One region of the Cobetia sp. UIB-001 genome, then DNA from elsewhere that is predicted to be linked to it. Evidence: predicted binding sites of a transcription regulator. Region 1 holds the regulator's gene; each other region holds the start of a gene.

Region 1 (2,202 bases):
CGCAGCTCCTGCTCCTCGCCGCGCAGAGACAGGCTGGCATCGGCCTCGATGGAGAAGGTGTGGCGCCCCTGGGACAGGCCTTCGGCGTCGTCGCGGATATGGCCGAGCAGGGCACACATGTCGATGCAGCGACCATTATCGGACAGTTCGTCGTTTTCCAGGCGTGACAGGGTCAGCAGGTCCTCGACCAGGTGCTGCATGCGGTCGGTCTGGCTCCGCATCTGGCCCAGTCCACGCTGCCAGCGCGGTGGCAGGTCATCGGCGTAATCGGAGTAGGTCTCGAGATAGCCGGCCAGCACCGTCAGCGGCGTGCGCAGTTCATGGGAGACATTGGCCACGAAGTCGCGGCGCATCTCTTCAAGACGATAGAGGCGGGTGACGTCACGCAGCATGACCAGACGCTCGTTGTCACCGAACAGGGTGATGGAGATCTGCAGCGTCAGGTTGTCAGACAGCGGCGACTGGAGCGTCAGCGGCTCGCGGTAGGCCAGCCGATTGAAGTAGTCGATGAAGACGGGGTCACGCAGATAGTTGGTGATGTGCTGACCGCGGTCGTGGCTGGCCTTGAGACCGACCAGCTGCTCGGCAGCGCTGTTCCACCATTCCATGTCACCGTGGTTGTCCAGCATCACCAGGCCGTCGCGCATGGCCTCGGAGGATTCCTGGATACGGTTGAGGATGCTGCGCAGTCGCTCCTGAGCCTGACGCTGGCCCTTCTGGTAGCGGTAGAGACGATCGAGCAGGTCTCCCCAGACGCCATCGCCGGGCGGCGGCTCTTCATGGGGATTGGTGATCAGCCAGGTGTAGAGGCTCTTCAAGTGCTTGAGATGGACGAACAGATACAGCGAAAGGCCCAGCGCCAGGCCCCAGCCCAGATGGCCCAGCAGGCCACCGATCAGGCCGAAGCCACCGGCAAGGTAGCCGAGGCGCCATAGCTCGTTGGTCCAATAGCGCATGAATCCCTCAGGCCTGAGCGCTGAAGCGGTAACCGGTGCCGCGGACGGTCTGGATCAGATGCTGATGGCCTGTGCCCAGCGCCTTGCGCAGGCGACGGATGTGCACGTCCACGGTGCGCTCCTCGACATAGACGTTGCCGCCCCATACCTGATCGAGCAGCTGACTGCGCGTGTAGGCACGTTCCTGATGCGTCATGAAGAACTGCAGCAGGCGATATTCGGTCGGGCCGACATCCAGCGAGTTGCCGTGGGCGGTGACGCGGTGGCTGGCCGGGTCGAGCATCAGGCCTTCGACTTCCACCGCCTCCTCGACCCCCTTGGGAGTGGTGCGACGCAGCACGGCCTTGAGACGGGCGACCAGCTCGCGCGGCGAGAAGGGCTTGGTGATGTAGTCGTCGGCACCGGCTTCCAGGCCTTGAATCTTGTTGTCTTCCTCGCCCTTGGCGGTCAGCAGGATGATCGGCAGCTCCGAGGTGGTCTCGTCACGCTTGAGACGCCGCGCGAGCTCCAGGCCACTGGTGCCCGGCATCATCCAGTCCAGCAACAGCAGATCGGGCTTTTCATCGACGACGATGGCGTGGGCGTCCTGGGCATTGTCTGCCTCCAGCACGCGGTAATCCGCCATTTCGAGGGCAACGGCGATCATCTCGCGAATCGAGGATTCATCGTCGACAATCAGTACGGTCTTGGAGCTCATCGCTAGATCCCATGCAGCAGTCGGCGCACGCGCCAGAATGACAAGTCGATGACGATTACAACCCGCTTATATGACAACGAGATGACAACTGCCAGCATGGCAGCTTGCACGCAAGCCTGCCAGCCGCCTTGGAGGCGCGGCAGGCAGGCATGAACCGTGGGCTGGGGAGCAACAGAGGGCAGGGGTCGCTTTAAATTAAATAATACTAATGTTTATGCGGGAGTCAGCTCATCGGCCAGGTCGCCAGGGCGATACCGGCGAAGATCAGCAGACCCGTCCAATGATTGTTGAGGAACGCCTGGAAGCAGGGCGCACGCTCACGCTCACGGATCAGACGTTGCTGCCAGACGAAGGTGACGGCGGCGGCGGCCAGCCCCAGCCAGTAGAAGATGCCCAGCGTCAGGTGCAGGCCGATGCCGATCAACACCGCCAGCATGCCCAGCTGCAACAGGCCGATCATCAGCTTGTCGGCACGCCCGAACAGCACGGCGGTGGACTTGATGCCCACCTTGAGGTCGTCGTTGCGATCGACCATCGCGTAGGCGGTAT
Region 2 (2,202 bases), 1.8 Mb from region 1:
CCAGCCAGGCGGCCAAGTCAGCCAAGTCCAGTGCCAGCAACAAGTCGAGCGATACCCAGTCTCGTTACCAGAAGAAGAACTACGCCGACGTGCTCAAGAACGAGCGCCACTGAGGCATGACATCGCTGCCTGATGGCAGCTGAGTGCCCCGGATGATGAAAGCCCCCCGCAGCCTTTGGTTGCCGGGGGCTTTTGCGTTTCGGCCTCTTTTGTTCAGATCCTGTCTCCAGACGCTGTGGCCAAGCCCTTTGCGTCAGGCCCTTTGCGGTAAAGCACTTTGCGTAAGGCCTTCGTTCCCAAGCCCTTTGCATCAAGCCCTCGGGTCCAAGCTCTCGGATCAGCGCCTTGCCCTCTGGCTCACGATGGCAGGGTGTAGAGAGCGAGTGGATCTCAGCGTTCTCGAAAGCGCGACCTTCACGCCGTGCTGGGTGACTTTCGGGCATGACGGCTTCATCGCATGGCGAAGTGCTCAGCTCGCCATCTTCAAATGAACGTCAATCCGCGGGGGAGCAGGCCACGATAGCGGGGCATCATGGGGCATCACGGGGCCTGGCGGCCTCGGCGCGGGCCGTTATCGGAAAATATATATGGAGATTCATATTTTCAGATAACCATGGAAGTCGCCTCGTCACGCTTGCTCCAGGGCGCTGTCTTTGGACTGTCATGCGAGCGCATCACGTTCGCAATGCAAGCGTCATCCAATCTTCATACGAAGCGCCTACTTTACATCCGCAGCTGGATCTCGGTTCGAACGAAAAAAACTCAAGGGGCAGGGAATATGAAGACGCTTGGCTTGGTGGTAGGCGCGATGATGCTGGTTCCTTCGATGGCACAGGCGGCGTTCAGTCTGGATAGCCGTTACAACGACGCCGATGGGGATCTGGTGGCGGATATTCCGACGGATGCCTCACAGCTCAAGGACCCGAGCACACTGGTATTTGCCTATACGCCGGTGGAAGACCCGGCAGTCTATGCCGATGCCTGGTCTGACTTCCTGGATTACCTGGCCGAGAAGACCGGCAAGAAGGTGCAGTTCTTCCCGGTGCAGTCCAACGCCGCCCAGATCGAAGCCATGCGTGCGGGTCGTCTGCATATTGCCGGCTTCAATACCGGTTCCAACCCGCTGGCCGTGGCCTGTGCCGGCTATCGCCCGTTCACCATGATGGCGGCGGCGGATGGCAGCTACGGCTACGAGATGGAAATCATCACCTACCCGGGGTCCGGCATCGACAAGGTCGAGGACATCAAGGGCAAGGAAATGGCCTTCACCTCCGAGACCTCCAACTCCGGCTTCAAGGCACCGTCTGCCATCCTCAAGGCCGATTACGACATGGTCGCCGGTACCGATTTCACGCCGGTGTTCTCCGGCAAGCATGACAATTCCATCCTCGGCGTCGCCAACCACGATTACGTCGCTGCTGCCGTCGCCAATTCGGTGATGGGGCGCATGGAAGATCGCGGCGTGATCGAGGCGGACCAGATCAAGACGCTCTATACCTCGCAGACCTTCCCGACCACCAGCTACGGCGTCGCCTACAACCTGACGCCGGAGCTGCAGGCCAGGATCAAGGACGCCTTCATGAGCTTCCCCTGGGAAGGCTCCTCACTGGCAGCGGAGTTCTCCGAGTCCGGTGAAGCGCAATTCGTGCCGATCTCCTTCCAGAAGGAGTGGGAAGTCATCCGCAAGATCGATGACGCCAACAACGTTCAATACAACTGCCGCTGAACCCCGCAAGAGGGATCAGGCAGTGACATGACGGGCGTAACGCGACCTCCCGAATTGATGCCATATGTGGCTGGCCGGGAGGTCGTGAAGGGCCAGGACCCTGAACGCCAGTGCCGCCAGTCTGAAATATTGGCTTATATGGATCAGTGAATATTGTCGGGTGGCGTCGCCAGCTGATGATATCTGTCCCTCGCCCGAGGCGGGGGCAGATCAAAGAACACACGGGAGAAGGGAATGAAGCGTCTTGGATGGTGGTTGGGGTCATTGCTGTTGGTGCCGACGCTGGCGCAAGCGCAGTTCAGTCTGGGCGAGCGCTACAGCGATGCCGATGGCGACATGGTGGCGGATATCCCCACGGCCCCCGCCGAACTGAAGGACCCCGCCACCCTGGTATTTGCCTATACCCCAGTGGAAGACCCGGCGGTCTATGCCGATGCCTGGTCTGACTTCCTGGATTACTTGGCCGAGAAGACCGG
Region 3 (2,202 bases), 1.7 Mb from region 1:
GACGGCCCTGGCGCGCCAGTTCCGCGAAGACTTCCAGGCCCGGTGTCAGGTCGGATTCCTTGCCGCCATTGGCGAAGGCGGCGGCCAGAATGGCGTTGTTGGCCTGTGAGGCCTTGCCCACGGCGCCGACGGACACCTTGTAGTCACCCTCGGCGAGATCGGCGAAGGAGGTCGGGCGCTCATCTTCGCTGACCAGCGTCTTGTTGATCATGAAGGAAATGGTGCCGGTGTAGCCCAGTACCCAGTGCCCATCCTTGTCCCTGGCCCACTCCGGGATCTGCTCCCAGGTCGTGGTCTTGTAGGCCTGGGTCACGCCTTGCTGCACCGCGATCGGACCGAAGGCGAAGCCCACGTCACCGATATCGGCGGTGGAGTTCTCACCCTCGGCCTTGAACTTGGCGACTTCCTCGGCGGAGCTCATGTCGGTATCGCTATGCGCGATGGAATACTTCGACTCGAGGTCTGCCCAGGTGTCCTTCCAGTTGGCCCAGCTGTCCGGCATGCCGACGCTATCGACACGGCCTTCGGACTGAGCGGCCTCGAGAAGGTCAGCCGGCATGTCGGCGGCACTGACGGAGGCACTGCCCAACAGGGCGGCCATGCAGGTGGAAACCAGCAGGCCGGTGGAGCGGGATGAGGTAGTGGCAATCGACTTCAAGGAGATTTCCCCAGTAGGTGATGAACAATCGCTGCGCTGAAGGTAAGGCGTGACGGGCATCAGACACCCTGTCGACACGCTGAGAGCACATCCGGGTGCTCAGGTCATTGCTCAGGCCAGTTCTCGGATCATTGATCAGGCCAGTGTTCTGCCAAGTGCTCAGGCAAGAGCCGAGAGAGCCGAAACTGTGTGGTCTAGTTCAGTTCGAAAGGCACGATCGACTCTAGCGCTCGCCTGTGACAGTTGCGTGTCGTCAACATGTCGTTGTCATGGCATGGGGTGGCGGCTCTGCCTCTGCCATCTTCATACCTTCTCCGTGCCTTCTTCGTGCCTTGCCGCGGGCCCCGGTCCTCGCTATCTTCCACAGTCATAAGTGTGCAAAGCATGGGTGTGCAAGGCATGAGTCAGCGCGTGATGACTGACCTGACGTGGCAGCCAGACCTGCGCTGTCACCGAGTTGTCACGCCAATGCCACTATTCTCCTCATGCGTGTCTCGACAAGCGTGTCTTGAAAAGTCGCTCTGAGCTTTGCGGGGCATCTGAACTAGACCACAGAAATCGCTTCGCTCTGACCCTTTCCATCCTGGACGCCCTGGATGTCATGCAAGTGACTCGCCAGAAATTGCTGTCTTTCGTTATCTTTCAGGAACTTCGCATGCCTTCATCTTCGCTTGAGCCCCAGAGTGACGCCGCCTCATCGGCAACTCCTGACACGGATGTCCCCGTGGCAGGGCTCAAGGGCAAGCTTCTGAACCATCTTGAGGCAGCGCCGCTACGCGCTTCACAGCGCCTGCCTTCCGAACGCGAGATGATCGAACGCTTTGCCACGACGCGGGTCACGCTACGCGACACCTTGCTGCAGCTGGAGGCGGAGGGGCGTATCTATCGCGAGAATCGGCGGGGCTGGTTCGTCTCGCCGCCACGACTGCGCTATGACTTGCTGGCGTGCCTGCCATTTCGCGACATGGTCGAGTCACAGCAGCGGGTGGCCAGCACCGAGGTACTGGCGGCAGGAGAGGTCGCTGCCAACGCGGTGATCGCGCGGCGACTGGGGATTGCGGAGGGCTCAGTGGTCTATCGCATCACTCGCGTGCGGCGTATCGACGGGCGGCGCGTGCTGCATGTCTGCCATCACCTGCGACGTGACTGCTTCCCGGGCATCCTCGATTTCGATCTCGGAGCCCACTCCCTGACCGACCTCTATCGACGCGAATACGCCATTCGTGTCAGCCGCGTCAGCTTCGAGCTGGCCTCCACGGTGTTCGACGTTGAGGCCGCCGCCGCGCTGAACGCCGCGCAGGGCAGCCCCGCGCAGCGCATCACCCGCATCAACTTCGATCAGAATGGCCGCGCGGTGGACTGCGATGATGAACACTGGCGCCACGATGCCATCGAATTGACGCTGAGTGCCGCACCACAGAGCTAGTCGGCAAGTTCGCGGTAAAGCCTGAATGCCTGGCAAGCCGCTGGTGGCCCAGACGAAAACACCCGCACACCTCTCTGTCAGTGGAGGCCGTGCGGGTGTTTTTTGTGCGACGGGCAGG

The links. The regulator PhoB, encoded in region 1, activates phosphate uptake and scavenging genes when phosphate is short. The targets are predictions, from matches to a motif close to TGTCATANNNNTGTCANA.
Region 2: a site for PhoB is predicted at 649-666, ahead of phnD (phosphate/phosphite/phosphonate ABC transporter substrate-binding protein). Genes of this name have one in related genera too.
Region 3: a site for PhoB is predicted at 1,106-1,123, ahead of HA399_RS09830 (UTRA domain-containing protein). Genes of this name have one in related genera too.

What each region holds. Positions count from the first base shown of each region.
Region 1 covers NZ_CP058244.1:4,105,758-4,107,959, reverse strand. Annotated here, with positions in the region: gene phoR (phosphate regulon sensor histidine kinase PhoR) at 1-956, opposite strand, end outside; gene phoB (phosphate regulon transcriptional regulator PhoB) at 964-1,653, opposite strand; gene ubiA (4-hydroxybenzoate octaprenyltransferase) at 1,877-2,202, opposite strand, start outside.
Region 2 covers NZ_CP058244.1:1,713,967-1,716,168, forward strand. Annotated here, with positions in the region: gene HA399_RS07250 (hypothetical protein) at 1-113, shown strand, start outside; gene phnD (phosphate/phosphite/phosphonate ABC transporter substrate-binding protein) at 809-1,726, shown strand; gene phnD (phosphate/phosphite/phosphonate ABC transporter substrate-binding protein) at 1,961-2,202, shown strand, end outside.
Region 3 covers NZ_CP058244.1:2,363,059-2,365,260, reverse strand. Annotated here, with positions in the region: gene HA399_RS09835 (ABC transporter substrate-binding protein) at 1-658, opposite strand, end outside; gene HA399_RS09830 (UTRA domain-containing protein) at 1,314-2,084, shown strand.